DNA from 2 places in the Paenibacillus sp. CECT 9249 genome. Region 1 is predicted to be linked to the other one. Evidence: riboswitches for the same ligand, from Rfam matches in the RefSeq annotation. Region 1 holds a riboswitch; the other holds the start of a gene.
What was found. A riboswitch is a leader RNA that binds a small molecule or an ion and turns the genes downstream of it on or off. The one in region 1 is predicted to bind S-adenosylmethionine.
Positions count from the first base shown of each region.

Region 1 (14,665 bases):
GGTTACGAACTCCGCTCCCGTCAATATCGAGATCAATCCCGCGGGGGTTTCCAAGGCAAGCGGCCTTCGATCCGTTTGCGAACTAATGGGGATCGGAATGGATCAGGTCGTAGCCGTAGGAGACAGTCTGAACGATTTGGCGGCGATTCGCGCCGTCGGGCTCGGCGTAGCGATGGGCAATGCGCAGGACGTGGTGAAGGAAAACGCCGACGTCATCGTCGCAACGAACGAAGAAGACGGCGTTGCCCAAGTCATTCGCGACTATATTTTGAATTAGGCGTAACATACGGGAGGCGCGGTTCGCATGGTGTTGGAAATTATCGGCTGGATTCTGGTCATTCTGTTGTTTGCCGTCGGCATGGCCGGAGCAATATTTCCGGTGCTGCCCGGTTCGCTTGCGATTTACGCCGCGTTTTTCGTATACGGGTTATGCATTTCGTTTGCGCCGTTCGGGGTATGGTTCTGGACGTTGCAGACATTGATCCTCGTCGTCTTGTTCGTTTCCGATTATGCGGTCAGCGCCTGGGGCGTCAAAAAATACGGCGGAACGAAGGCGTCCGTCATCGGCAGCACGATCGGCGTCATTATCGGTCCGTTCGCCATACCTGCCTTCGGATTGATTATCGGCCCGTTCCTCGGCGCGGTCATCGGGGAATTGCTCGTCGGGTCGGATTTCAACCGCGCGGTCAAAGCCGGTTGGGGATCGGTCGTCGGTCTGTTCGCCAGCACGGCGATGAAAATTATTTTGCAAATTGTCATGATCGTTCTGTTCGTCATTTGGGTCATCTGGAATTAACGCCTCGGGGGAAGCGATGTAGTCGCGGTTAAGGAGAAGGAAGGGAAACGGTTTTGTCGAAGAAAGAGTCGTTTATTAAAGGTACGCTTATACTGGCCGCCGCCGCGTTAATCGCCCGCGTGCTGGGGATCGCCCAAAAAGTGCCTCTGGAGCATATGCTGGGGCATGCGGGGAATATATCGTTTGCGATCGCGTCAAATGTTTATTTAATGTTGTTAACGGTAGCCACCGCCGGCATTCCGAGCACGCTCAGCAAAATGGTCTCGGAAAGGTACGCATTGAACAAGGAAGAAGAAGCGCAGCGAGTATACCGCGCGGCGCTTCTGTTCGGCTTTGCGACAGGCGCGGTCATTACGGTATTATTGTACGTGTTCGCCCCGGCCTACGCCGCGCTCAACAGAGTGCCGGAGTCGGTGTCAGCTATACGGGCTTTAGCGCCCGCGCTGCTGATGTTTCCGACGATTGCGATGATGCGCGGATATTTCCAGGGGCGGAACATGATGGCCCCGGGAGGCGTTTCGCAAATCGTCGAGCAGATCGTACGCGTCGTTGCGGCGCTTGGCATCGCTTTTGCGCTGCTGCAATGGGGCTACAGCGATCAGTGGGTCGCTGCGGGCGCTTCTTTCGGCGGGGTGCTCGGCGGAATCGCGGCGCTCCTCGTGATGATCTATTACGCCCGCAAGCTGAAGAAGGCGGACAGACAGAGCCGGGGTAAGGTCGCCAGACATTCGCCGCCCGTCCCGCTGCGGACAATATATGCGGATATATTTAAAATATCGGTGCCGCTTATTTTTACAGCCATTACGGTGCAAGCCGTATATACCGTTGACGGCACGATCGGCATTCGGCTATTGGAACCTTGGCATGGCTACGAGCAAGCAATGCAAGCGATTGATATTCTCAGCATGCGCGCGCAAGCGGTCGCCGGCATTCCGCCGATCCTTGCGATCGCGCTCAGCACGTCGCTCCTGCCGGTCATCTCCGCCGCATTTGCGCGGGGCGATCAAGAGCATTTGAACCGGCAAGTGACGCTGGCGATGCGCATCTCGATATTTACCGGCATGCCGATCGTGCTCGCGCTCAGCGTCGCCGCTTATTCGGTCAACGGCCTCTTGTTCAGTACCCAGGACGGTGCGGCGATTGTCGGCATGCTGACGGCGGGGACGATCTTCCAAATTACGATGATGGTGACGAATTCGATCCTGCTCGGAGTTAGCAAACCGAATGCCGCGATGGTTCATGTCATCATCGGGATCGCCGCCAAGCTTGCCTTCAGCTTCATTCTGGCGCCATGGCTCGGCGTTTACGGCATTATCGCCGCGACGACGCTATGTTTCGTCATCATTACGTTATTGAATATTAGAACGTTAAAGAAAATCGTCCCGTTCCAAATTCTCGGCAACCGCTGGGGAGGATTTGCGGCAACGGTAGCGGTGCTTGCGGCTGTCGGAGGCGGGGTCGAATGGGCCGGAAATCTGCTGGTGCATCTGCTTCCCGCCCGCGTCGCCTTCTTTTTTTCGTCCGGCTTGGTCGGATTGGCCGTGCTCTTGCTGTATCCGGCGCTGCTCGCCGCGCTGCGGCTTGTTACGGCCGAGGAGTTAAACAACTACCCGGCTCCGCTGCGCAAAGCGTTGAAACCGTTCATGCGGCTGCAGCGTTCGAAATCGGCAATGAGGTAAGAGGTCAGGAATATGTTGTTATATCGTGTTTTCAAGGAATGTTTTGCACAACCTAGAAGGAAGAAATGGAGTGAATCACGATGGAAAAAATAACGTCCACAGAACAATTTCAAACGTTGATCCAAGGGGAAAAACCGGTTATGGCCGTATTTAAGGCGGTTTGGTGCAAAGACTGCCATTTTATCGATCCGTTTATGCCGGACGTCGAGGCGAAATATGCGGACAAGCTGACGTTGATTGAAATCGACCGCGACGAATTTCCGGATTTATGCGATCATTACCAAATTCTTGGCATCCCGAGTTTTATCGCTTTCTCGCAAGGCAAAGAACTGGTTCGCTTTGTCAGCAAATTGCGGAAAACGCGCGAAGAAATTGAGCAATTTTTCGATCGTGCGCTGCAAGTGGCGGACACGCTGCAAAAAGGATAACTTCATTTTATTAATCGACACGTTCCTGCGAATCAGGCAGGGACGTTTTTCTTTTTACATGTCGATTCGCAGGCCGGAGCTTTTGCTTTTTGTCACAATTGGGATGTAAATTCCCGCAATAAATCAGGTATAATGAGAATTAGTTCTATATCGGTTGTGACATTTTTTATGGACTAGTAGGTGAACATAAATTGAAAACGAACAAACTGAATTGGCTGTCCTACATCACTTGTTTCGGCATGGTGCTCGTTCTGCTGAACGGGGCGCTCGTAACGAAGACCGGCTCCGGCCAAGGCTGCGGCAGCGACTGGACGATTTGGCTCTGCAACGGCAAATTCGTTCCTGCCAAGACGATCGAGTCGCTCATCGAATACTCGCACCGGGCGGTTAGCGGAATCGTAGGCATATTAGTGCTTGTTTTATTTATTTTGGTATGGAAGTACGTCAAAGAACGCAAAGATACGTTATGGTACGCTTCTATTGCGCTTTTTTTCACATATGTGCAAGCGGTGATGGGCGCTTTGGCTGTCGTCAAAGGACAAGTCCCGGCCGTGATGGCGCTGCATTACGGCTTTTCGCTGCTGGCGTTTGCCGGTACGCTGATGCTGTCGATCGCGCTGTACCGAAGAAGCAAAGGGCTGACGGATCCGCCCCGTACGTTGCCTGCGGTATCGAAGCGGTTCCGCAATTCCGTATGGCTTGTCGCCATCTACTCATACATTGTCGTCTATGTCGGCGCTTTCGTGCGGCATACGGAATCATGGGGCGGCTGCCAAGGATGGCCGCTCTGCAACGGCGAAGTGATCCCAACGCTGCACGGATCGACGCTGATCGCCTTTCTGCATCGCGTGGCGGCGCTGCTGCTGCTCATTGTTGTTGCGGTTATGGCCCATTTCGCTTATCATCGACATAAGCATGTACGCGAAATCCGCATCGCGGGCGTCTGGGCGCTCGTATTATGCGCTTCCCAAGTGTTGAGCGGCGCTTGGCTTGTGCTGTCGATGCATAACGAGAACGCGCATTTGTACGCGAGTCTGCTGCATACGGTGCTCGTTTCGGGCTTGTTCGGCGTTCTATGTTATTTAAGCGCCCGCGTATTGCAATTAGGAAAGGGGGAATCTCGTTGACTTATACGAATTTGCGCCAATATATCGAGGTGCTGCGCCGGGAGAAGCAATTGGCGGTCATCGAAGCCGAGGTCGATCCGTATTTGGAAATTGCGGAAATTCACCGCCGCGTCATCTCCGAGGAAGGGCCCGCCTTGCTGTTTACGAACGTGAAAGGCAGCCCGTTTCCGATTGTCACCAATTTGTTCGGAACGAGCCGGCGCGTCGATCTTGCCTTCGGCCCGCGTCCGGAGGCGTTGGTGCGGCAAATTATGGGGGCAACGAAATCGCTGCTCCCTCCCACTCCGAAGGCGCTATGGGGGGAACGCGGCTTAATTAAAGATCTGTTGAAGGTCGGCATGAAGACGGTCGGCAAAGAGCAGGCGCCGATTCTCGACGTCTGCCGCAAGGAGGCGCCGCTCGCGGGATTGCCGGCCATTACGAGCTGGCAGGAAGACGGCGGGCCGTTCGTGACGCTACCGCTCGTCTATACGGAACATCCGGATCATAAGAGCGACAACAACCTCGGAATGTACCGCATTCAAATATACGACGACAAGACGACCGGCATACATTGGCAAATACATAAAGGCGGCGGCTTTCATTATCATGTCGCGGAACAAAGGAACGAGGCGCTGCCGGTATCGGTCTTCATAGGCGGCCCGCCCGCGTTGATCGCTTCTGCGATCGCCCCGGTGCCGGAGCAATTGTCCGAACTGCTGCTGACTTCGCTCATTATGGGACAGAAGCTGCCGATGGTGGACGATCCGCTCGGGGGCCATCGCATGCCGGCCGAAGCGGAGTTCGTGATCCGCGGGACGGTGCCGCCGCATGTGCGCCGGCCGGAAGGGCCGTTCGGCGATCATTACGGCTATTATTCGTTGGTGCACGACTTTCCGGTGCTGAACGTCAGCCATATGTACCACCGGAAAGACGCCATCTACCCGGCAACTGTTGTCGGCAAACCGCGTCAGGAAGATTATTATTTAGGCGAATTTTTGCAGCGCCTGCTTGCGCCTGCTTATCCGCTTGCGCTGCCGGGCGTCAAATCGCTATGGGCGTATGCGGAAACGGGCGTTCATCCGCTTGCGGCGGCGATCGTGCGCGAGAGCTACTCGCGGGAAGCGTTGACGAGCGGCTTCGCCATTCTCGGCCAAGGGCAGCTGACGCTGACGAAATTTTTAATATTAACGGATCAATCGCTCGACTTGGCGAATTTCGGGCATTTGATGGAAACGGTGCTTGAACGGTTCGATCCGAAGACGGACTTGTTCATTCTCAATAAAACGTCGCATGATACGCTCGATTATACCGGACTTCGATTGAATCACGGCAGCAAGGCGATCATGCTCGGCGTCGGCGAGCCGGTTCGCGAATTGCCGCGCAGTTACGGCGAAGGCGACATCGAGGAAATCGACAATATTGAAGTATACTGCGGCGGCTGTCTCGTCGTATCCGGCGCATCTTACGAAGCGGAACCGGAGTTGGCCCAGCGGCTGCTCGCGCGATTGCGAGCCAAAGGAACGGCTTGGCCGCTCGTCGTTCTGGTCGACGATGCGCGGATTGCCGCAACGCAGGCTTCGTTCTTATGGACGGTGTTTACGCGATTCAACCCGGCTACGGATATGTTCGCTCACGCGGAAGTTCACCAGCATCATCTCGGATACGATGTTCCGATCGTCATCGACGCGCGCATGAAGCCCGGCTATCCGGACGAATTGTTCCCGCGCGAAGATATCGTGAAATTGGTGGATGACCGTTGGAAGTCGTATTTTGCCAATGGAGCGTGAGACGCAAATGCTGCGAGGCTTGTTCGGCGAAGCGCCGAGACATAATGAAGGGCTGCTCCGCTCGACGTTCGAAGCGATGGAGCGAACGGTTCTTCAACTGCAAAGACTGACGAATGCGGACAACGATCCTAAGCATATATGGCGCAAGTACGAAATATGGGCACGCGGGCTGATTACGTCGCTCGACGAGCTGGAACAGAGCCGGTATGCGGCGGAACGCTTCCATTCGCGGGTAACGAAGACGTATCAGGACGAAATGACGCCCGAGGAAGAAACGGATTACCGCCGTCATCTCTATTTTTACAAAAACGGGCTTATTCGCGTGTTCTCGGTGTTGGACAAGCTCGGCACGCTGCTCAACGGGGTGCTTGAGCTGAATACCGGGAAGGTGAAGCAGCGGTTTTCTTACTTCACCGTTTTGCGGCAAATGCGATATACGGGGACGGAACCCGAGCTTGCCGAGAAGCTTGGAGCCATTAAGGAATCGTACAAAGATCCGATGAGCCGGCTGCGCAAACAGCGGAATACCGAAATTCATTATATGAACAGCGAAATGCAGGACGATCTTTGGCAGCGTCATCAGGCGCTGGACGGCAGAGTCAAGCTGGAAGACATCGGTCACAATATTGCCGATTTGGATCAGGCGTTGGAAATGGTATGCAAGACGCTGCTGGCGTCGTTTCAGCATATCGCTCGATTGCTGCGCGCGAAATCGTAAATTTCGCTCCGTGAAAATTTTATTGTAATTTTTCATCTAATTTCCATTGACTCATGTGCAAAGACCTAGTATACTCAAACTAATTTCATAATTCGTTTCTTATCGAGAGCGGCGGAGGGAAAGGCCCGATGAAGCCCGGCAACCGATTATCGGCAAGCGGTTCGCATGCCGTTAATGTCATGGTGCTAATTCCTTCGGAATGGATCATTCCGGCAGATGAGAGAGGCTGTTGCTGAACATGACTAACAACCCTTTTGCGCATCTGTCCGCGAAAGGGTTTTTCATATTGGAATACGGCAATGAATCTAGCATTCTTCGAAATAAGAGGGTGATAAATTGATCGAATTAAAAGGTTTGACGAAAAAATACGGCAAAGGCGCACGCCAAACGACGGCTTTGGAGCATGTCGATTTGCAAGTGCGCAAAGGCGAAATATTCGGAGTGATCGGCCATTCCGGCGCGGGCAAAAGCACCCTGATCCGCTGCATCAATTTGCTGGAAAGACCGACGGGAGGGGAAGTGTGGGTAGACGGGATCGAGCTTACGGCGCTGGACAAAAAAGAACTGCAGACGCGCCGCCGCAAAATCGGCATGATCTTCCAGCATTTCAATCTGCTCTCTTCCGCGAACGTATACGACAACATCGCATTTCCGCTGCGTCTGGCGAAAACGCCTGCAAACGCAATCGAGCGCAAAGTGAACGAATTGCTTGCGCTCGTCGGATTGGAGCAGCATGCAAGCAAGTATCCGGCCCAGCTCTCCGGCGGGCAGAAGCAGCGGGTGGGCATTGCAAGAGCGCTCGCCAGCGATCCGGACGTGCTGTTATGCGACGAAGCGACATCGGCGCTCGATCCGCAGACGACGGATTCGATCTTAAAGCTGCTGTCGGATATTAACCGGCGGTTTCATCTCACGATCGTCCTGATTACGCATGAAATGCATGTCATTCAGAGCATTTGCGACCGCGTGGCTGTCATTCATGCAGGGGGCATCGTCGAACAAGGCGAGGTAACGGACGTGTTCCTGAAGCCGAAGCATGAAGTGACCAAAGACTTTATCGCCCGCGACGGCATCGGGGGCGAGTTATTGCGGGCGGCGATCGCGACGTCGCAGTCGGCTTCGTCCCGGGCGGTGAAGATTACGTTTCTCGGAGAGAAAACGTATGAATCCACGCTGTCGCAGACGACGCGGGAGACGAATGTCGATTTCGCGATATTGCAAGGCACGATATCGACGATCAAAGATACGCCGTACGGCCAGCTAATCGTAAGATTAGAGGGCAGCGCCGACAATATCGGCCTGACGATTGACAAGCTTACGGCGCAAGGGCTTGATGTGGAGGTGATCCGATGACGGCCGCGCTCGATTTTTCGATCGTCAATTGGCCGGAAATGGGCAAGGCGACGCTCGATACGCTGCGTATGCTGGGCGCTTCGTCCTTGTTCTCCATTATGATCGGCCTGCCGCTCGGGATCGTATTGTTTCTTACAGCCCGGTCCTCGTCGTTCTGGGGAAAGGCGGTATACGCCGTACTTTCGTTTATTGTCAATATTTTGCGATCCATTCCTTTTATTATATTAATCTTTGCGATGATTCCGATCACCAGATCGATTGTCGGCACATCGATCGGCGTGCTCGGAACGATTCCGCCGCTCGTCGTCGGCGCGGCTCCGTTCTTCGCCCGTTTGGTGGAAACGTCGCTGCGGGAGGTGGACCGCGGCGTGCTCGAAGCCGCGCAAGCGATGGGGGCGAGCACGTTCCAGATCATTATGCGAGTGCTGATGCCTGAAGCAAGGCCAGGCCTCCTTGCGGGCATCACGATTACCGTCGTCACGCTCGTCTCTTATACGGCGATGTCGGGCATGGTCGGCGGAGGCGGACTGGGCGATTTGGCGATCCGATACGGATATCACCGCTATCAATCGGAAACGATGATCGTCTCTATCGTGCTCGTGGTATTGCTGGTGCAATTGCTGCAAATGGCGGGCGACCGGTTAGTGCGGCACTTTACGAGAAAATAAGGAGAAATTCCATTTTAGAGGTTGTTCAAAAAGTCAACTTTTGATCACGAAGCGTGACTGGTGGCAGATTCGACATCGAATCTTGCGTTCACCCTCGAAGTCCGGTGCTCATGTAGGTTTTGCCTACACTGCGCTCCTCCTTCTTCGGGTTCTCGCAACCTTCTCGGTGCTGAAAAGCCGACTTTTTGAACACGCATATATATAAATCCTTATTTAAAAAATGATGATTGAGGGGAGAAACAAAGATGAAAAAATGGGTACTTGCAATTGTTAGCTTGACGCTTGTGGCGGTGTTGGCCGCTTGCGGCAATAAGCCGGCTCAGAACGGCGCTTCGCAGCAGCCTGCCGCTCAGAACGAGAACGGCTCCGCTGCCGAACAAACGGTGACGCTGACGGTCGGCGCATCGCCTACGCCGCACGGCGATATGTTGAAACATATTCAAGCGCAATTGGAGCAAGAGGGCGTGAAACTCGAAATTAAAGAGTTTACCGACTACATCTTGCCGAATACGCAATTGGCGGAGAAAGGACTGGATGCGAACTTCTTCCAGCACCAGCCTTACTTGGACGAACAAAACGAGAAAAACGGCACGGACCTCGTCTCCGTGGTGGCGGTGCATGTCGAGCCTTTCGGCGCGTATTCCAAAAAAGTTAGCTCCGTAGAGGAAATTCCGGACGGAGCGAAAGTGGCGATCCCGAACGACCCTACCAACGGCGGACGCGCCTTGATTCTGCTGGCGAAAAACGGTTTGATCACGTTAAAAGACGATACGAACATCACGTCGACCGTTGCCGACATTACCGAAAATCCGAAAAATCTGCAAATTATCGAACTGGAAGCGGCTATGCTGCCTCGCCAACTGGATGAAGTGGACGTAGCGCTGATCAATACGAACTATGCGTTGGAAGCGGGACTTGTTCCGACGAAGGACGCCCTCTTTATCGAGGATCAAGAATCTCCATACGCCAACATTTTGGTCGCCCGTCCGGATAACAAAGATTCCGACGCAATGAAGAAGCTGGCAGCGGCGCTTACTTCCGACGATATGAAGAAATTTATCGAAGAGACTTATGAAGGATCGATCGTTCCGGCATTCTAAGGAACAAAGACAGCAATCAATTGCATAGCGAAAACATCATCCCGCAGAGGCAGGCCCTCTGCGGGATTTGCCGTTTACCGGACAATCTTTTATACTTGAACATGTACCGGCTCCGGACGCGCATGTTCTGTCCGCAGCGGTTATGTTGTACAACTTTGAAGGAGGTAAGACGTTGAGTAGAAAAGTGGCCCTCATTACGGGGAGCGCCAAAGGGCTCGGCAAGATGGCCGCCCTTGCGTTGGCCGATCAAGGCTGCGATACGGTCGTCAATTATGTGCATAGCGAGCGCGAAGCGATGGCGCTTAAGGCGGATATCGAAGCGAAAGGCGTCCGATGCGCGGCGGTTCATGGCGACGTTTCCAAGCAGGAACATATCGAGAAGCTGGTCGAAACGGCTTATTCGCAATTCGGCGCGATCGATATATTGGTAAACAATGCGGGACCTTTTATTCGCGAACGGCGAACCTTTGCGGAATATACGCCGGATGAGATCGCTTATTTGCTGAATGGCAATTTCGTCGGCACGATGATGCTCGATCATCTCGTATTGCCTGGAATGCGCCGGAACCAATGGGGCCGGATTATCCATTTCGGGTTCGGGCATGCTGCCGAAGCGAGGGCATGGCCGCATCGGGCCGTATATGCCGCTGCCAAAGTCGGCCTGGTGTCCTTCACGAAATCGCTGGCGGTCGAAGAGGCCCCTTACGGCATTACGGTCAATATGATCTGCCCGGGCGATATTCGGGGCGACAATAAGGAGAAGACAATTGCCGAAGCGGAACATGTCAGGGACGACGAGTCGCCGCGCGGCAGGCCGGGCACGGGCGAGGATGTCGCCAGGGTGATCCGGTTTTTATGCCAGCCGCAGTCGGATTTTATTACCGGCAACATCTTGGATGTCTCCGGGGGGCTTGATCCGATCCGCGCCGTCGTCAAGCGGGCTTGAGGCGGATTGGCGCCGGAACGGAAAAAGAGCCTTGCCGAAGCAAGGCCCTTTCAAATTTATGAAAATTAGAATACTTGTACGACTTCTTGCACACCGTCAACTTCTTCGATCAAAGCGCGCTCGATTCCCGCTTTCAGCGTGATGGTCGAGCTTGGGCAGCTGCCGCATGCACCCATCAGTTTCAATTTGACGATGCCGTCTTCGACGTCAACCAGCTCAACGTCGCCGCCGTCGCGCTGCAAAAACGGACGAAGTTTATCAAGAACTTCAAGCACTTCATCGTACATGTTGTTTTGTACTTCTTGGCTCATATCTTTCAACTCCTTTCTCTATATATTATATTATAAAGTATTGTAAAATAAAATGCCCGAACGAAGAAGGGGGACGAAAGCATGCGCCCTGTGATCGAGTTTTGCGCCGGCAATATGCATCACGGAACGGATCAAACGATGCGCAGATTGGAACGAAACCCCGAATACGACGTCATCGAGTACGGTTGCCTCGGCAATTGCGGCGAGTGTTATTTGTTTCCTTACGCCTATGTGAACGGCGAAATCGTCGCGGCCGAATCGGCGGAGAAGCTGTACGACGCCATCATGGAAAAGGTGAAAGAAATCGAAGCTTGGCCCGACGATCATATCGGATGAGCGGGTTTAGCTTACCCGAAGTGATGCTTCGATTTCCACAGCACGCCCATTTTGAGCAGGCGCGGCACCCGTCCGATAAACGTTCTTTTGCCCATATAACCGAATCCGGATTTTTTGCCTAACGAACCGAGCACGCCTTTCAAGCGGATTTTGTCCAGGCGCGGCGTCTGGCCTTGCCATATCGCCTGCACGACTTGCGCGATCTGATCCCCTTGCACGCCCGCAACTTGCGCGCTGGGGGAGAAGGCGAGGCTCGCGCAGTCTCCGGCCACGTATACTTCCGGGTAGGACGGTATTTGATAATACTCGTTCAGCAAGATGCGGCCTTGCGCATCTTTCGGCACGTTCAGCTTCTGCACGACTTCCGACGGTTGAATGCCGGCCGTCCATACCGCGACGTCTCCGTATATAGGTCTCTCCTGATCGTAGATGACGCCGGGCTCGATTTTGCTTACGGATATATGAGAGCAGAGCGCGATATCGTGTTCGACAAACCAGGATGAAACGAACTGCGAAAGCTTCTCCGGAAAAGCGGACAACACCCGCGGGCCGCGATCCAAAATCCGAATGTTCAGATCGGGACGGCTTTCGCGCAGCTCGGCCGCAATTTCCACTCCGCTTAGCCCTCCGCCAATAATATTAACTTCGCCGTAAGGCTTCACATCGTTTAAGATGGCATACGTTTTTCTCGTGTTCGCCAAGGATTGAATGCTCGCCGTATATTGATCGGCTCCGGGGATGCCGTGATGTTTGTCGGTGCAACCCAAAGCAATGGCAAGCCATTCATATTCGATCGTTTCTTCCTGATCCATGGTAACGGTTCGGCTCTCCAGATCGATCCCGGTTACGGCGCCGTATTTATATTCGATACGCGGATCGGAAGGAAAGGCGACGCGAACGTCAAGATCGGATATCGTACCCGCCGCCAGCGCGTAAAATTCCGTTTTTAATCCTTGGTAAGGCATTCTGTCGACCAACGTGATGATCGTATCGGACGGAATATCGCCTTCCAGCAACCGGTTCGCGATGGCAAGCCCGCCGTATCCCCCTCCAAGTATGACGAATTTCTTCATGAATTGCTTCCTTTCTAGTTTGTCAGTGATTAGGATGCCCTATTCGTATACTTTCATTTCGTTATAGAACGTATCGCGCTCGACCGGAATGCGTCCTGCGCCTTTAATTAGCCAAATCAATTCATCCCGCGTCAAACCTTCCGGCGTCAAAGCGCCCGCGGCGTGGCTGATGCGTTCCTTCACGATCGTGCCGTGCGCGTCGGATGCGCCGAACGTGAGCGCCATTTGAGTTAATTGCGTGCCGATATTAATGAAGTAGGCTTTAATATGTTGAATATTGTCCAGCATCAGTCGGCTGATCGCGATCGTTCTCATATCCTCGTACGCGGAATTTCTGCGGCGGATGTCGGCTTTCGGGCTTCTCGGCTGCATTGACAGCGGAATGAATACCATGAAACCGTTCGTTTCATCCTGCAGTTCGCGAATATGGAGCATGTGGCGCACGCGATCCTCATGCGATTCGATCGAACCGTACAGCATCGTCGTATGCGTGCGCAATCCCAATTGATGGGCTGTCCGGTGCACTTCCAAATATTGTTCTACATTCGCTTTTTCGACACGCATTTTTTTCCGGTATTGATCCGATAATATTTCGGCCCCGCCTCCGGTCAGCGACTTCAGGCCGGCTTTCATCAATTCTTGAAGCACTTCCTTCGTGCTTAATCCGCTAATGCGGGTGAAAAATTCGATTTCCGCCGCAGTGTATGCCTTCAATGTTACATCGGGATACCGTTCGTGCAACGCTTTAAGCGAATCGACGTAATATTGAAAAGGGACATGCGGATTGTGGCCGCCGACAATATGGAATTCCCGGATGCCGGGATGATAATGCTGCTCGATATATTCGATCATTTGCTCGCCGCTGAGCGTATAAGCGCCTTCGTCGCCCTCGTCTTTGCGGAAGTTGCAGAATGCGCAATGCGCTTCGCAGACATTCGTAAAGTACAAGCTCATATTTTCGATAAAATAGACTTTCTTCCCGTTTTTCTTCAAGTTCGCTTCGTTGGCTAGCTGGCCAAGCGTAAGCAAATCGTCCGTTTGGTACAAATAAACGCCGTCCTCAAGACTTAAACGTTGTCCATGTCTTACTTTTTCAATAATTTCAGCCATTTGATTGTCGGTATTGCTTGTCACGATTGTCGACATTTCGGCTCCTCCTTTTGCGGGTGTTTTGATTACAGCCTATCACAACAAGTGATCAGGCATGTGAAAAAAAATACTTAATAAGCTGCCATTGGAAAATAAACCGCTGGTTAAAAATAATGCAATAAAACAGCGCCTGTACGGCTTGCATAAAAAAAGCGCGCCGACTCGCGCAAAAACAACCGCTAACCGCGGCTGTGCCATAGGGTTGGGTTCGTGAATCTGATTTCTATTATAAACCTCACATAGGAGAGGGGCAATACGGTTACCATAAAAAAGCGAGTATATTTCCAACTTAGCGAATGTCACTTGAGAGAGAATGAATAGTTCGGTATACTGTTAATAAGACGGTTTAGGAGGAGGTAGTTGCCGTGATTACAATCAGCGATACGGCGATTGAGAAAATACAAGAAATGCTTGCAGCGGAAGAAACGCCGAATTTATTTCTGCGGATTGCGGTGCAAGCGGGGGGATGCAGCGGTTTCTCCTACGGCATGGGTCTGGACAACGAGCAGAATTATAACGATAAAGTTCTTGATATTAAAGGGATGAAAGTCGTTGTCGACGAAGACAGCGCGAAATATTTGTACGGCGTTGAAATCGATTATAAAGAATCAGGCATGGGCGGAGGGTTTACTATTCATAATCCGAACGCCATCGCGACATGCGGCTGCGGATCGTCGTTCCGCACGCGCGAAGAAGCGGGAACGCCAAGCGAATGTTAACTCCCTCTCGTGCACGGGAAATTCCGGGAAACTGCAATATAAACTTTATAAGCAAGCAGACGAATGTCTCGTTAGGAAGAGAGCGCCGCGTTACGCGGCGTTTTTTTTTCCTCGTTTAATTCCCTTCCTTTTGCCGCTATCCCCTTCCTTCAGAGTATCACGATTCTTTCAATTAAATCGACGAAAGTCCTGCGTTCTGCCGACAACCGCCCTCTCTTCTAGGCTCTTAGTCTAGTTTTCTATTAAAATAAGGCGCTAGCCTTGGATAAACATACAAGAGGTGCACGTCCCGTTTGAGTATGAATAAGTATACCACCAGAGAGGAGAGACGCATATGCCAGGAAGACAGTTAGCCAATAAATGGCTAAAAACGGAAGCGTTGCTTTCCGATGCAATGGTAGCTGGCCATATTCCTCAGACGAAAAAATTCAATGCGGACAATTTGCGGCACATGTTATCCGTTTACGGAATGGTAGTTATAAAGCCGGTCGTA
Region 1 covers NZ_CAKKLI010000003.1:109,690-124,354, forward strand. The annotation lists gene LQ229_RS03990 (Cof-type HAD-IIB family hydrolase) at 1-277, shown strand, start outside; gene LQ229_RS03995 (DUF456 family protein) at 311-796, shown strand; gene LQ229_RS04000 (polysaccharide biosynthesis protein) at 850-2,475, shown strand; gene LQ229_RS04005 (thioredoxin family protein) at 2,556-2,903, shown strand; gene LQ229_RS04010 (COX15/CtaA family protein) at 3,095-4,030, shown strand; gene LQ229_RS04015 (UbiD family decarboxylase) at 4,027-5,799, shown strand; gene LQ229_RS04020 (Cthe_2314 family HEPN domain-containing protein) at 5,789-6,517, shown strand; SAM riboswitch class I at 6,614-6,740, shown strand; gene LQ229_RS04025 (methionine ABC transporter ATP-binding protein) at 6,854-7,870, shown strand; gene LQ229_RS04030 (methionine ABC transporter permease) at 7,867-8,538, shown strand; gene LQ229_RS04035 (MetQ/NlpA family ABC transporter substrate-binding protein) at 8,784-9,638, shown strand; gene LQ229_RS04040 (SDR family oxidoreductase) at 9,811-10,584, shown strand; gene LQ229_RS04045 (NifU family protein) at 10,650-10,895, opposite strand; gene LQ229_RS04050 (YuzB family protein) at 10,977-11,231, shown strand; gene LQ229_RS04055 (FAD-dependent oxidoreductase) at 11,243-12,304, opposite strand; gene mqnE (aminofutalosine synthase MqnE) at 12,344-13,450, opposite strand; gene LQ229_RS04065 (iron-sulfur cluster assembly accessory protein) at 13,819-14,172, shown strand; gene LQ229_RS04070 (YheC/YheD family protein) at 14,507-14,665, shown strand, end outside.

Region 2 (14,665 bases), on a different contig from region 1:
AAGATTGATCCGTTAATATCCGTTCACCATCATGCCAATTGGAAAACCGTTTAAGCGGACTGCCCGCGAGAACGGTTTTTCGTACAAGTTCGAAGGCAAAAAAGCAGCTTTTCGGTTGGCACATCGCGCAAATTCGTTGTATTATTATTATTATGGTTCTTTGGAGGTATGGGGTATGAATGAACTCAAAATGAAAATTCTGGATATTCTTAAAGAGGATTCCAGAAGAGATGCGGAACTGATCTCTACGCTGCTCGGCGTGTCCGAAGCGGAAGTGAAGGCGGCGATTGCGGAGATGGAAGAGGAACATGTCATCGTCAAGTATGCGACGGTCGTCAACTGGAGCAAAGTGGAAGACGATAAAGTGACGGCTCTGATCGAAGTGCAAATTACGCCCGAACGCGGCCGCGGATTCGAAGGCATAGCCGAACGCATCTATCTGTTTCCGCAAGTGAAATCCGTATACCTCATGTCGGGCGCTTACGATCTGCTCGTCGAAGTGGAAGGGAAAAGTTTGCGGGAAGTTGCAAGTTTCGTATCCGACAAACTGTCTCCGATCGAATCCGTGTTATCGACCAAAACGCATTTCATTCTTAAAAAATATAAACAGGACGGCATTATTTTCGAACAACGCGAAGATGATCACCGTCTGTTGATCTCGCCGTAAAGGAAGTTGCGCCATGATTAAAAATGAAGAAAAACAAACGTCAATGAACTCCTATCTGTCTCCGCTCGTTCGCGACATTCCCCCGTCGGGTATCCGCAAGTTTTTCGATTTGGTGAGCGCGAGCAAAGACAAGGACATCATTTCGTTAGGTGTTGGCGAACCGGATTTTTGTACGCCTTGGCATGTGCGCGAAGCATGCGTGTATTCGCTTGAACGGGGGATGACGAAATATACGTCGAACGCCGGGCTTATCGAATTGCGTGAAGAAATTGGAAACTACTTGCATCATCAATTCAAAGTGACATACGATCCGGCGAAGGAAATTATGGTTACGGTCGGCGGCAGCGAAGCGATCGATTTGGCGTTGCGCGCGCTCATTGCGCCGGGAGACGAAATATTGATTCCCGAGCCGTCCTATATATCCTATTCGCCGATTGCGTCGATCGGCGGCGGCAAAGTGGTAGGTATTGAAACGTTCGCGAAAGACGAGTTCAAGCTCACGGTCGAATCGTTAAAAGCGAAATTGACGCCGCGCTCCAAAATTTTAATTTTATGTTACCCGAGCAATCCGACGGGCGCCATTATGTCTTACGAAGATTTGCTTCCGATCGCGAAAGTCGTCGAAGAGCACGATTTGATCGTCATTTCCGACGAAATTTACGCCGAATTGACATACGACCGGAAACATGTCAGCGTCGCTTCGGTGCCGGGGATGAAAGATCGGACGATTCTCGTCAGCGGATTTTCCAAAGCGTTCGCGATGACCGGCTGGCGTATGGGATACGCTTGCGGACATCCCGATTTGATTTCCGCCATGTTGAAAATTCATCAATATACCGTCATGTGCGCTCCGGTCATGGGGCAAGTCGCCGCATTGGAGGCGCTCCGCAACGGGATGGAAGAGAAGGACCGGATGATCGAATCGTACAACCAGCGCCGGCGTCTCGTCGTGAAAGGATTCCGCGAGATCGGCCTGGAATGCCATGAGCCGCAAGGGGCGTTTTACGCTTTCCCTTCGATTCAAGCGAGCGGCATGACTTCGGAACAATTCGCGAATCGGTTGTTGGAAGAAGCGAAAGTGGCGGCGGTGCCGGGCGATGTGTTCGGTTTGGGCGGAGAAGGATTTTTGCGCTGTTCGTATGCGACTTCGATCGCCCAATTAAACGAATCTTTGGAGAGAATTGGCAAATTCATGGATAAAGTGAGAAATAATTTATAATAAGGTACCAATCATAGGATTATTTTGTTATAATATAGCATATATTTTCCTTTTTGTTGTCTTTTTGAAATGCTATAATTGGATTTTGGCGGGCAATTTTTACTCCGGGGGGGGATCGTGTTGATTTGTGTAGAAAATGATTTGCTCATAAGTGATGCAAATAAGTCATCTTCGTCAGCGGTTACTCTGGAAGACGAAATTCAGTTTTTGCGTATTCAAATGGAACAAATGGTATTGCAAGAACAATCCTTCACGTCGGACACCGTCATACAGATAAGCAGTCTGCTGGATTTGAAGATAAATGAATATATGAGAAATAATCCGAGAAAATAAGCTAACGCTAGGCAATCGTTCGAACGATAGACTTCCCGAGGAAGGTTCCGCCGGAACCTTCTTCTTTTTTTGATTTCCGCATTTATGTTATATTGTTTAAAAGAACGATGATAACGACGCGTGCGAGAAGCCGTTCCAAAATAATTGACGATGGAGGGGTTCGATTTGCTGATGATGGTAACGGGCGGGATCGGCAGCGGGAAAACGGATTTTGCGCTTCGCTACGCTGCAGGTTTGGGAAGAGAAGGCATTTATATCGCGACCCGTGAGCCGAATGGAGAAGCCGAACGTTCCGCTCCGAACGGTTTCCAATGGAAAGTAATGCATGCCGGGCTCGAGTTGCCGCACGTTATCGATCAAATCAACCGGGAATCGAATATTTATCGCGCGCAGCGGCGGGTTGTCGTCGTCGATAGCATTGCGTCGTGGCTTTATGAGGAATACCGGCATTTGTCGCGCATCCATGCGCTCGTTTCGACGTTGGAAGCCGAACTGTCGGCGCGGGCGGAAGCGATGATCGAGGCGGTTATGTCGTTTCAAGGGATGATCGTTATCGTTTCCAACGAACTTTATGGCGGATGGGACGATCCGCTGCCGGAGAAATCCGCTTTTTTCCATACCGCAGCTGCGGTCAACCGGCGGCTTGCCGCGGAATGCGCCGAGCTGTTTCTGCTGACCTCAGGCATTCCCGTCGAGCTGAAACGCATGCGAAGCCGCTAACTGTACCTGTTCCACACAAAATATGCCTACGGAGAACGATCATGACGAACGATTATTACGATCCGATCTCTTATTCGGTTCCGCCGGAAGAGGACGGATTTTTATTGAAGACGATTTTGCAAAAGCGGCTGAAGGTGTCGCGCAAACTGCTTTCCCGCCTGAAATTGACGGAACGGGGCATTACCGTCAACGGAGAACGCCGTTATATTAGCGTTCGCGTCGCCGCGGGAGATTGCGTGCAAATTCGCATGGAGCGGGAAACGTCGGAAGATATATTGGCGCAGCCGATCGATTTCGAAATCATATATGAAGATGAGCATTTGCTCGTTGTCAATAAAGAAGCGGGCAGGATCGTTCACCCCACCCACGGCCATTACGTGGATACGCTTGCGAACGGAGTTGTGCATTATTGGGCGGAACGCGGCGAGAAATACCGGTTTCGACCCGTTCACCGTTTGGATCAGGAGACGAGCGGCGTGCTTGTTATCGCCAAAAATCCCTACGTACATCAGCATATTTCCGAGCAAATGATAGACGGGGCCGTGTTGAAGGAATACGTCGCTCTCGTACACGGACATCCTGAGCAGCCGCAAGGCGTCGTAACCGGTCCGATCGATCGCGATCCCGGCAATCCGCATGTGAGAATCGTGACCGCGGACGGCTATGCGGCGGTGACGCATTATGAGACGAAGGAAGCCTATTCGCATGCTTCTTTGGTCGGATTGCGGCTTGAAACGGGGAGAACGCATCAAATACGCGTACATATGCGACATATCGGATGCCCGCTTATCGGCGACAAAATGTACAAGACATGGGATGCCGACAGGCTGGCGGAGGATGGACGGGCGAAGCGAATGGCTTCTTTGGACGGTTTGATCGACCGGCATGCGCTGCATGCATGCAGCATCGGATTCATTCATCCGATCACGCGGCGCGACATTCGGTTTACGGCGGATTTGCCGCAAGACATGCGGCGTCTGCGCCGAATATTGTCCGCAGGCCAAGACGAAATCATATGTTAATGGAGTGAAGACATGAGTCATTTGACCGTATACCAATATCCGAAATGCAGTACATGCCGCAGTGCGGTGAAATGGTTGCAAAATAAAGGGAAAACGCTGGAATTGCGCCATATTGTCGAAGAAACGCCGACTCCTTCCGAATTAACGGAAATCATTCGAATCAGCGGATTGGATATTAAAAAGTTTTTTAATACATCGGGCGAAGTATATAAAGCGTTGCAGCTCAAGGACAAGCTGCCGAACCTATCCGAAGAGGAAAAAATACGCCTGCTTTCCTCTAACGGCATGCTGATCAAACGCCCGCTCGTAACCGACGGGAAGCGGGTAACCGTCGGATATAAACCGGAGGAGTACGAACGCCAATGGACTTGACTTCGAGAATGAAACAATTGCGCTCCTCCCGCTTGAACCGAATGGCGAGCGGCATATTCGCCGAAGTGGCGCAATGGAAAGAAGCGGCGCGCGCCCGGGGAATCGACGTGATCGATTTGTCCATCGGCAGTCCCGACCGTCCTCCATCCGCGAGGATTATGGACGCGCTCTCGGAAGCGGCGCGCGATCCGGAGAACTACGGCTATCCGGGCTCGCGCGGCAGCCGGGAGTTTCGCGCGGCAGCGGCCGAATGGTACAAGCGGCGCTTTGGCGCCAGCCTGGACCCGGAGCGCGAAGTGTTGGCGCTGATGGGCTCGCAGGACGGCCTCGCCCATTTGGCGCTCGCTTTGACCGATCCGGGCGATACGGCGATCGTGCCCGATCCGGGTTATCCGATATATGCGGCGGCATTGGCGGTAGCCGGGGTCCGGCCTTACTATGTGCCGCTTCGCGCGGCAAACGGCTTTCTGCCGCAATTGGATCAAATACCGCAAGAAACGGCGGAGCGCGCGAAATATATATTGCTGAACTATCCCGGCAACCCGACCGCGGCGGTGGCGGATCGTGCTTTTTTTGGAGATTTGGTCGCTTTCGCGCGCAAGTCCGGTCTGCTTATCGTGCATGATTTGGCCTATTCGGAATTGGCGTTCGACGGCTTCCATCCGACGAGCATTCTCGAAATCGAGGGAGCCAAAGAAATAAGCATCGAGCTTCACTCGTTGTCGAAGAGCTTTCATATGGCAGGCGTCAGGCTGGGGTTCGCCGTCGGCAACGCGGACGTCCTCGATGCGATCGCCGCGCTGAAGAACGGGATCGATTTCGGCGTGTTCGCGGCGGTGCAGGCTGCCGGCGTCAAGGCGCTGCGCGACGATATCGCAAGAATGGAAGCGTCTTCCTCCGCGTCCGGCGGAAGCGGGCCGGACGGCTCGGCGGCGGGCGTATATGAAGCGAGGAGAGACGCGCTCGTCGCGGGCATGCGCAGCATCGGGTGGAACGTGCCGAACCCGAAGGCGACGATGTTTATTTGGGCTCCGATTCCGGATGAGCGGTCTTCCCGCCAATTCGCGCGGGATTTGCTGGAACGGGCGGGTGTGGCCGTTGTGCCCGGCGACGCCTTCGGCAAGGAAGGCGAAGGCTATGTTAGAATCGCGCTCGTTCAGGAGGAAGAACGATTGCTGGAGGCGGTGGAGCGGATCGGACAATTTTTGCGCGACCGGTAGAGTTAAGCTTCGGTCAGTACCGGATGTTCGCCATGTTCTCTTCCCCTTCGCGGCTTACCGTTATTTGGAGCATGGCTGCCGATTCTATCATGCTGTTTCCGCTATAAATTATGATATACTAGACTTCTAGCCTATGTTTTGCGAATTTTTTAGAGTTAACAATGTTGGGAGAGAGTTCGAGTGAACGAAACGAATGAACGGCGATTGCTGCTTGTGGACGGAATGGCCCTTCTGTTTCGGGCGTACTACGCGACGGCTTACGGCGGATACATACGGAAGACGCGCGCCGGCGTCCCGACGAATGCGGTGCATGGATTTATCCGCTATTTCTGGGACGCGGTCGGCAAGTTCAAGCCGACGCATATCGCCTGCTGCTGGGATATGGGCGGCAGGACGTTCCGGACGGATAAATTCGACGATTATAAGGCGAACCGGGCGGAAGCGCCGGACGAATTAATTCCCCAGTTCAGTTTGATCAAAGAAGTGATGGAAAGCTTCGGCATTCCGAATGTCGGCATCGAAGGCTATGAAGCGGACGATTGCATCGGCACGTTGGCCAGATTGTACGCTCCGCAAATGGAAGTGCTGATCTTGACGGGCGATCACGACATGCTGCAATTGATCGACGAGCGAATCCGCGTCATCATTATGAAGAAAGGCCATGGCAACTATATGGTGTATGGCGTGGAATCGTTAATGGAGGAGAAGCAGCTGACGCCGCGGCAAATCGTCGATTTGAAAGGGCTTATGGGCGACACGAGCGACAATTATCCCGGCGTGCGCGGCATCGGGGAGAAAACGGCGTTGAAGCTGATACAGCAGTTCGAGTCGATCGAAGGCATTTTGAGCAATCTCGATCAGCTCAGCAAATCGGTTCGGACGAAGATCGAGAGCGATTTGGACATGCTCCATCTATCGCGCGATTTGGCGCGGATCCGTTGCGATGCGCCGGTACAATGCGATCTGGAATCGTGTTTTTTCAACGTGGACCATGGCGAAATCAGACGCAAGTTCGAAGAACTTGAAATGGAGAGCTTACAAAAATTGATTGAGGTGTAGCAGAATCGTTATGACAACAATAAAATGGGCGGCAGCGATCGCTATATTCAGTCTATTATGCGCGTCTACGGCATTCGCCGCGGAAACGCCGCCGAAACAGAACGCGAAGCAGGAGACGAAACAGGCGGCAGCGCAAGCGAAACTGTCCTTCCAACCGAAAGTGGAAACGAAAAAAGTAACGGTGGGCAAGCGCACGTTTACCGTACAAACCGTAACGCTGCCCAAGGAAATGCAGGCAAGCGTCGGACTGCCCAATCATGTGGTCGGCAAAACGGGGCACTTAAAAGATATCGTCAAATTATCCGGCGCGCGGTTCGGAATTAACGGAACGTATTTCGAAGCGTACGGCGGCGCCCCCGAACCGTGGGGAACGATCATAGCGAACGGACAGGTCGAACATATCGGCAATACGGGAACGGCGGTCGGCTTTACCGATGACGGCAACGTTCTAATGGATCATTTGCGGATCAAAATATCGGGAACGGTAACTTCGCCTGCGGAGAAGAAGGCGAGTTGGTACGTCTACTTTGTGAACCGTACGCCCAAGGAGAACGGAAACGGCGCCATCTTATTTACGCCCAAGCGAGGCGCGAATATCGGCTTCAAATTCGGCAACGCCGTTGTCGTCGAGGACGGCGTCGTTACCAAGGTGACGAATAATGAAAATGCCGCTATTCCGAAAAACGGCTACGTGCTCGTGTTCGTCGGTGTGGAAGCTTCGATGGCGGACCGGTTCGAGGTCGGATCTACCGTTGAATATAAAGTAAGCTATCAAAATCTTAAGGGAGAAGAAATTCCTTGGGAGAACGTAACGACGGCGATCGGAGCCGGCCCGCGTCTTGTGAAGGACGGGAAACTGGCCGTTAATCCGAAGGAAGAAGGCTTCACGTCTTCCAAAATAGTAACGGACGGCGGGGCGCGCAGCGGTATCGCCGTGAAGAAGGACGGCAGCGTCGTACTGGCGACCGTCGGCGGCGCTACGATGAAGCAATGGGCGGAAATTATGCTGAAGCTTGGAGCTCAGCAAGCGATGAATTTGGATGGCGGAGCTTCGTCCGGACTGTTTGCCGACGGCAAAACGGTAACCGCTCCCGGACGCTTGATCGGCAACGCGTTGGTGTTCGGGAAAAACGAATCGAAATAGCGGATATGACGAAGGTTCGGATATGACAATAGGAGGAGAACAGGTACATGAGCATTCTAGGAGCAATTGAAGCGGGCGGAACGAAATTCGTGTGCGGAATCGGGACGAATGACGGCAAAGTGCTCGACCGGATCAGCTTTCCGACTACAACGCCGGAAGAAACGATCGGCCGGGTATTCGATTATTTCGACGGGAAAGACATCGCGGCGCTTGGCGTAGGATCGTTCGGTCCGATCGATCCGAAGAAGAACAGCCCGACTTACGGTTATGTAACGAGTACGCCGAAACCGCATTGGGGACATTACAATTTCCTCGGTGCGCTGCAAGAGCGGATTTCCGTTCCGATCGGCTTCGATACGGACGTGAACGTCGCCGCTTTGGGCGAATGGACTTGGGGAGCGGCGCAAGGTTACGATAGCTGTATGTACATTACGGTTGGCACGGGAATCGGGGCGGGGATCATTGTGGAAGGCCGCCTGCTGCACGGTTTATCGCATCCGGAGATGGGGCATATTCTTGTGCGCCGTCATCCGGACGATAAATATGAGGGCAAATGCCCGTATCATCGCGATTGCCTGGAAGGCGTGGCGGCAGGGCCGGCGATCGAGCAGCGTTGGGGCAAGAAAGGGTTCGAACTCGGCTTGGATCATCCTGCATGGGAGATGGAAGCCGATTATTTGGCGCAGGCGCTCATGAACAGCATATTGATGCTGTCGCCGGAAATTATCGTCATGGGGGGCGGCGTCATGAAGCAGGAGCAAATGTTCCCCCTCATCCATACGAAAGTGCAGCATCTGTTGAACGGTTATGTGCATCATGCCGCCATTTTGGAACGGATCGATCAATATATCGTTCCGCCGAAACTGGGGGACAACGCCGGCTTATGCGGCGGGCTCGCGCTGGCCAGACAGACGCTCCTTGAACAATAGCGCCCGACGTACGCATAAGGAACGAACCTTTTATTTAACGGTAAAACTTGGAGTTATTTTGTTCTCGTCGAGTGGAAAGTGAGATTTTGCGGTATTTTACGGAGTTAATTTCGTGCGGATTTCATGAATTGGCGAATCTGCTATGGGTTAGCTCCGGTTTTTCCTTTTAATCTCCCGGTTCGGCGATCGAGTCGCAGATTAACGCCGGATTTCGGAGCTATTTCGAGATAGGGGGAGACGCAGGGGGCTGCGCTATCATGTTGGATAACGAGCGCTTCATCCGACTAAGAATCGAAGCAATGCCGCCGGATTGGAAGCGTTCCTTCCCCAGCCCGGAAACGATAAAAACCCCGTCTGAACGACGGGGATTTCGACAAAAGGGGAGCGGCGCATTCATCCGCTGCCAAGGCCGGCCGCATCGGACGAAAGCGAATCGCTTCGATCGAAGCGATACCCCGTTATACGACCGAACCTTCGCCTTGCGCTTCAATCAATCCGTAAAATTGACCGTTCCGACGATTTGGGATAAAAATTCGCGCAATTCTGCCGCTTCTTCCTCGGATAATTTATACACATGCTCCAAATAGCCTTCTTCTTCCAAGTCGTCAGGCCCGATAATGGCCGTAATTCCGTTTTGTAGATCGACCACCAGTTGTTTGCCGTAGAAGCGGTTCGTTTTCGTAATGGCCAGATCGAATCGTTTATAGCTGTTTCCGATAAAGGTAACGAATCGGGTGGACGTATCTTCCGTATGATCGGATAAAAAATCAAATTCCAGCATGGACATCGCATTAAGCTCCTTTAAGGTTTCGTAGATTCGTACTCATTATATTATAAACCTTCTGCGATGCCAATCCGAAGAGGCATGACGGAAGTTTTCGATGCAGGATTGACAGGAAGCGGTTGCATGGTATAATAAGGGTAATTGAAAAATCGGACGGAGGAAGCACCTCTCTTACATGACGTAGGAGGGGTGTTTTTTGTTTGTCCGGAATTTTTTCAAACGAGAATAAAGGAGGAGCAAGCAGTATGAATATTGTGTTTTTGAACAGTTTGGAGAAACGGACGGAGCACGACCGGATCGTTACGGCTCAGGTGTCGATCTGCGAACGGCACGGTGAGTGGCATTTGTTCTGGGACGAGCCGAAACCGGACGGCCATGCGGAGCAAACCGTGTGGTACGAGGGGGGATCTTGGCAAGAGCTTCTGTCGGTATTTCGCCATGGAATCGCGGTGAAGCTTGGAGAAGGATATTCGCCGGTTATTGACGGGATGTTGGACGACCGTACGGACAAAACGTCGAAAATGTACGGCGCGCAAATGCTCGCATGCTATAGCGATTTGAATCCGAACGAAGCGCTGTATGCGGCGTTGACCCAATGGAGGCGTTCGCAGGCCGCCGCCGTGAAGAAAGCCCCTTATTTCGTCGCCACCAATCGAATGCTGCGCTTAATCGGCACGTTTATTCCGCAAACGCCGGAGGAATTGCTGCAAATCCCCGGTTTCGGCGAGAACAAAGTCGAATTGTACGGAACGGGCATTATCGAAATTACGAAAGAGGTACCGCGCGAGCATCGTTTTCCGCTCGATTGGGTGAAGGAGAAACTCGATCCGCTGGAATTTACGCAGTGGCTGTACAAGCAGAAGGAAGTGAAATATAAGCAGGAAATGGACAAGCTAACCGGGCGTCGCCGCCTTCTCGAGGGGGTCCAGCAAGGCCGGTCCATTGCGGAACTGCAAGAACAGTGCGGCATGCAGCGCCGCGAATTGGTGCAAATGCTGGAAGAGCTTGAACGGGACGGCTACGATGTAGAACCGGTGATCGAACGCGAGCTTCGGGATATGCCGGCGGAAGAACAGGCTTTGATCTGGGAGGCGATGCAAACGAGGGGCGATAAATATGTAAAGCCTGTCTTATTGCAAGCGTACGGAGACGATATTATGAAAGCGGACAATATCGATTTGTTATATGAGCGGATTCGCTTGCTGCGGCTTCGTTTCCGGCGCCAAGGCGAAGCGGTGAAACAGGCGGTGTAGCGCCATTCATACCGGCATAAGCCGGCATAAGGCCGTCCCCTGGCGGCGGTTCAACTTGCCGATGGGGACGGCCTTATCCGAGATCAGCCGATATATCGGCTGATAGCCTTTTACAACCAATCCTTCTTGCGAAATATATAGAACATGCCGAGGCCTAACGTCAGCATGAAGCCTAGCACAACGTAGTAGCTGAAATTCCAATGAAGCTCCGGCATATTGTCGAAATTCATCCCGTATATGCCCGTTATAATCGTTAGGGGCAGGAAGATGACGGTCATCGCGGTGAATACGCGCATAATATCGTTGGCGCGGTTCGCGATGCTCGATTGGTAAGCTTCGCGCAAGTTGCTCATCAAGTCGCGGTACGTCTCGAATGTTTCCGAGATTTTGACCGCGTTTTCGTAAATGTCGCTGAAATATTTTTGCAACTCGTCGTCAATCAATTTCAAATCTTTCTTATTTAATGTAGCGATCACTTCTTTTTGCGGGTTAAGCACTTTTTTCAACCATAAAATTTCGCTTCGCAATCCGATAATTTCATTCAGATGCGTTTTCTTCGTATGCATCAATATATCTTCTTCCAAATTCTCGATCCGGACTTCGATCCGATCGCCGACGGAAAAGTAGTTGTCTACGACCAGGTCGACGAGATGATACAAGAACCGGTCGGGCTTGTCGACTTCTTGTTCCCAGAGCAGCGGTTTGACCGCTCGAAGCTCGTTGATTTTTTGCTTTGTAACGGTAATGATGTAATGCCTGCCCAGAAATATATTCAGCGCGCGCAGGAAAATTTCCTCATCGTCAAAACGAATGCTGTTGATGACGATAAAATAATGGCTCTCATGAATTTCGATTTTCGGGCGTTGTTCTTCTTCGCTTAAACAATCCTCCACCGCCAAATCATGCATGCCGAACAACGGCTGCAAAACGACAAGATCGTCGACGTCGGCGTCAATCCAGTAAAAACCTTGACTCGGCGCATCCAACGCTTGATGGATGTTATCGATCAATGTAAACGCGCCGTCGTGTACCAAACGTATTTTCATCCGATTTCACTCCTCTTCGATTGCCTTACTGCTTGCATTGCGCGCAAGAGCAGAGGAAGAAATCAGGCATGCGAATATAACGCCGCGGTTTACCGAATATGCAAGCAATAACGATAACGGTTCGTTCCACCGGACGTCAAACATCGAACGCTGACTTCGTTCCTATGCAGTTGCGGGAAGTTGCGAACCCCTTTCGGCCTCGGATCGCCATCCATTCCGGCTTCACCTCTCCATTTCGTTATTCAAGCACTTGTTTAGTATAACGCGCGTCCATTGATGTTTCAAGACAAAATCATGACGTCGACCTATCATAAATTATGGCGTCCGCCGGCAAAATGTGCGGCGGTTGGCAAGGCCGAATCGTTCGCACGCCGGATGCTCGAAAAAGTCTTGACTGCCGCCTGTATTTCGATTAAAGTAGTTATTAAAATTAACTGAATATTGCATAGCAATTCTTATCAAGAGTAGGTGGAGGGACTAGCCCAATGAAACCCGGCAACCGGCTATTAAGTATAGTACGGTGCTAATTCTTGCGGAAGCGTAGCTTCTGACAGATGAGAAAGGCTCATGAACGAACATGACAACCTTTCTCGTATGAGAAAGGTTTTTCTCATTTTATATTTGAGACAAAGGAGTGAGCTTTATGCCGATCAAAATTCCGGATTCGCTTCCGGCCAAAGAAGTGTTGATTCAAGAAAATATTTTCGTTATGGATGAATCGCGGGCATACCATCAAGATATACGGCCTTTGCGCATTGCTATTTTAAATTTGATGCCTACGAAAGAAACGACCGAAACGCAAATATTGCGCTTAATCGGAAATACGCCGCTGCAGGTGGAATTTGTGCTGCTTCATCCGAAATCGCATAAGTCGAAAAACACGTCGGCCGAACATTTGGAAACCTTTTATAAAACGTTTGATGAGATCCGCCATTTGCGGTTTGACGGGATGATCGTCACCGGGGCGCCGGTCGAACAAATGGAGTTCGAAGAAGTGAATTATTGGGAAGAATTAAAAGAAATTCTCGAATGGAGCAAGTCGAACGTTACTTCGACCATGCACATATGTTGGGCTTCCCAAGCGGGGCTGTACTATCATTACGGAATTCGGAAATATCCGCTCGCGGAAAAATGCTTCGGCGTGTTCGCCCATACGGTCAATAAGCAGAACGTCAAGCTGCTGCGCGGTTTTGACGACATTTTCTACGTGCCGCAGTCGCGGCATACGGAAGTGCGCAAAGAGGACATCGAATCGGTCGAGTCGCTGGAAATTCTGTCGGAATCCGAAGAAGCGGGCGTCTATATCGCCGCGACGAAAGACGGCAAACAAATTTTCGTCACAGGCCATTCCGAATACGATCCTTGTACTTTAAAATGGGAGTATGACCGCGACGTTAGCAAAGGGCTTCCAATTGCGGTTCCGAAAAATTATTATCCGGACGACGATCCGACAAAGCCGCCGCTTTCCACTTGGCGGTCGCATGCAAACCTGTTGTTCTCGAATTGGCTGAACTACTATGTCTATCAAGAAACGCCATACGATCTGAATGCGGGAGTCGAAGTCGACTACGGCGCTTGGATTTGAGCGAATACCACGATCGGGGGGAGCACCATCCTATGTCAGATTTAAAAATAGAGAGCCGCTTGGCGCAAATCGGCTCCGTAAACGAACCGGCAACCGGGGCCGTTAACTTTCCCATCTATCAAGCGACTGCCTTTCGGCATCCGCGGTTGGGAGAAAGCACGGGATTCGATTATTCCCGCACGAAAAATCCGACCCGCGCGGTGCTGGAGGAAGCGATTGCGGATTTGGAGCGCGGAGACGCGGGATTCGCTTGCAGCTCCGGGATGGCGGCGCTGCAGACGATATTCGCATTGTTCGGGCAAGGCGATCACCTGATCGTTTCCCTCGATTTATACGGAGGTACCTACCGCTTGTTGGAACGCGTGATGAGCCGGTTCGGCGTAACGGCCACTTATGTGGATACGAACGATTTCGACGCGCTCGAGGCGAGCTGTTTGCCGAATACGAAAGCGGTGCTGATCGAGACTCCGACGAACCCGCTTATGATGATTACCGATATCGGGGCGGTGGCGGCATGGGCCCGCAAAAAGCAAATTCTCACCATTGTGGACAATACGCTTCTGACGCCTTTCTTCCAACGTCCGCTAGAACTCGGCGCGGATATTGTCATACACAGCGCGAGCAAATATTTGGGCGGCCATAACGATGTGTTGGCAGGCATAATTGTGACGAAAGGACAGTCGTTATCCGAACAAATGGCGTTTCTGCACAACTCGATCGGCGCGGTGCTGGGCCCGTCCGATTCCTACCAATTGATGCGCGGCATGAAAACGCTGGCTTTGCGGATGGAAAGGCATCAATATAACGCGCTCCGCATTGCCGAATATTTGCGGGAGCATCCGCAAGTGGAACAAGTGTATTATCCCGCGCTGCCGGATCATCCCGGTTACGAGGTGCAGAACAAGCAATCTTCCGGCAACACCGGCATCTTCTCGTTCAAAATGAAAAATAAACGGTATATCGAGCCGATACTGCGCCATATTCGTTTAATCGCCTTTGCGGAAAGCTTGGGCGGCGTCGAATCGCTTATGACTTATCCGGCCGTGCAAACGCATGCCGACATTCCGCCCGAAATACGGGAAAAAGTAGGCGTCGACGATCGATTGCTGCGTTTTTCCGTAGGCATCGAACATGTAGACGACCTCATTCAAGATCTTGGCCGGGCGATCGAAGCGGCAAGACGGGAAATCGAAGGAGAATAGACGATATGAAAGATCAGAACAAGAAGCAAATTTCGGATCGGCAGCGCAGATTCGCAACCCGGCTGCTGCATTTCGGCGGGGAGATCGACGGGGCGACCGGCGCGTCCAGC
Region 2 covers NZ_CAKKLI010000001.1:339,284-353,948, reverse strand. The annotation lists gene LQ229_RS01635 (hypothetical protein) at 1-16, shown strand, start outside; gene LQ229_RS01630 (Lrp/AsnC family transcriptional regulator) at 176-667, shown strand; gene LQ229_RS01625 (aminotransferase class I/II-fold pyridoxal phosphate-dependent enzyme) at 681-1,886, shown strand; gene LQ229_RS01620 (aspartyl-phosphate phosphatase Spo0E family protein) at 2,007-2,219, shown strand; gene LQ229_RS01615 (bifunctional adenosylcobinamide kinase/adenosylcobinamide-phosphate guanylyltransferase) at 2,391-2,939, shown strand; gene LQ229_RS01610 (RluA family pseudouridine synthase) at 2,981-3,961, shown strand; gene LQ229_RS01605 (arsenate reductase family protein) at 3,974-4,333, shown strand; gene LQ229_RS01600 (aminotransferase class I/II-fold pyridoxal phosphate-dependent enzyme) at 4,342-5,553, shown strand; gene LQ229_RS01595 (5'-3' exonuclease H3TH domain-containing protein) at 5,734-6,612, shown strand; gene LQ229_RS01590 (phosphodiester glycosidase family protein) at 6,623-7,756, shown strand; gene LQ229_RS01585 (ROK family protein) at 7,804-8,685, shown strand; gene LQ229_RS01580 (DUF3055 domain-containing protein) at 9,176-9,466, opposite strand; gene LQ229_RS01575 (HRDC domain-containing protein) at 9,715-10,722, shown strand; gene corA (magnesium/cobalt transporter CorA) at 10,833-11,768, opposite strand; SAM riboswitch class I at 12,221-12,329, shown strand; gene metA (homoserine O-succinyltransferase) at 12,412-13,353, shown strand; gene LQ229_RS01560 (PLP-dependent transferase) at 13,386-14,555, shown strand; gene LQ229_RS01555 (aminotransferase class I/II-fold pyridoxal phosphate-dependent enzyme) at 14,561-14,665, shown strand, end outside.
Region 2: it holds a riboswitch for S-adenosylmethionine, as region 1 does, so the genes downstream of both, metA (homoserine O-succinyltransferase) here and LQ229_RS04025 (methionine ABC transporter ATP-binding protein) in region 1, are expected to answer to the same signal.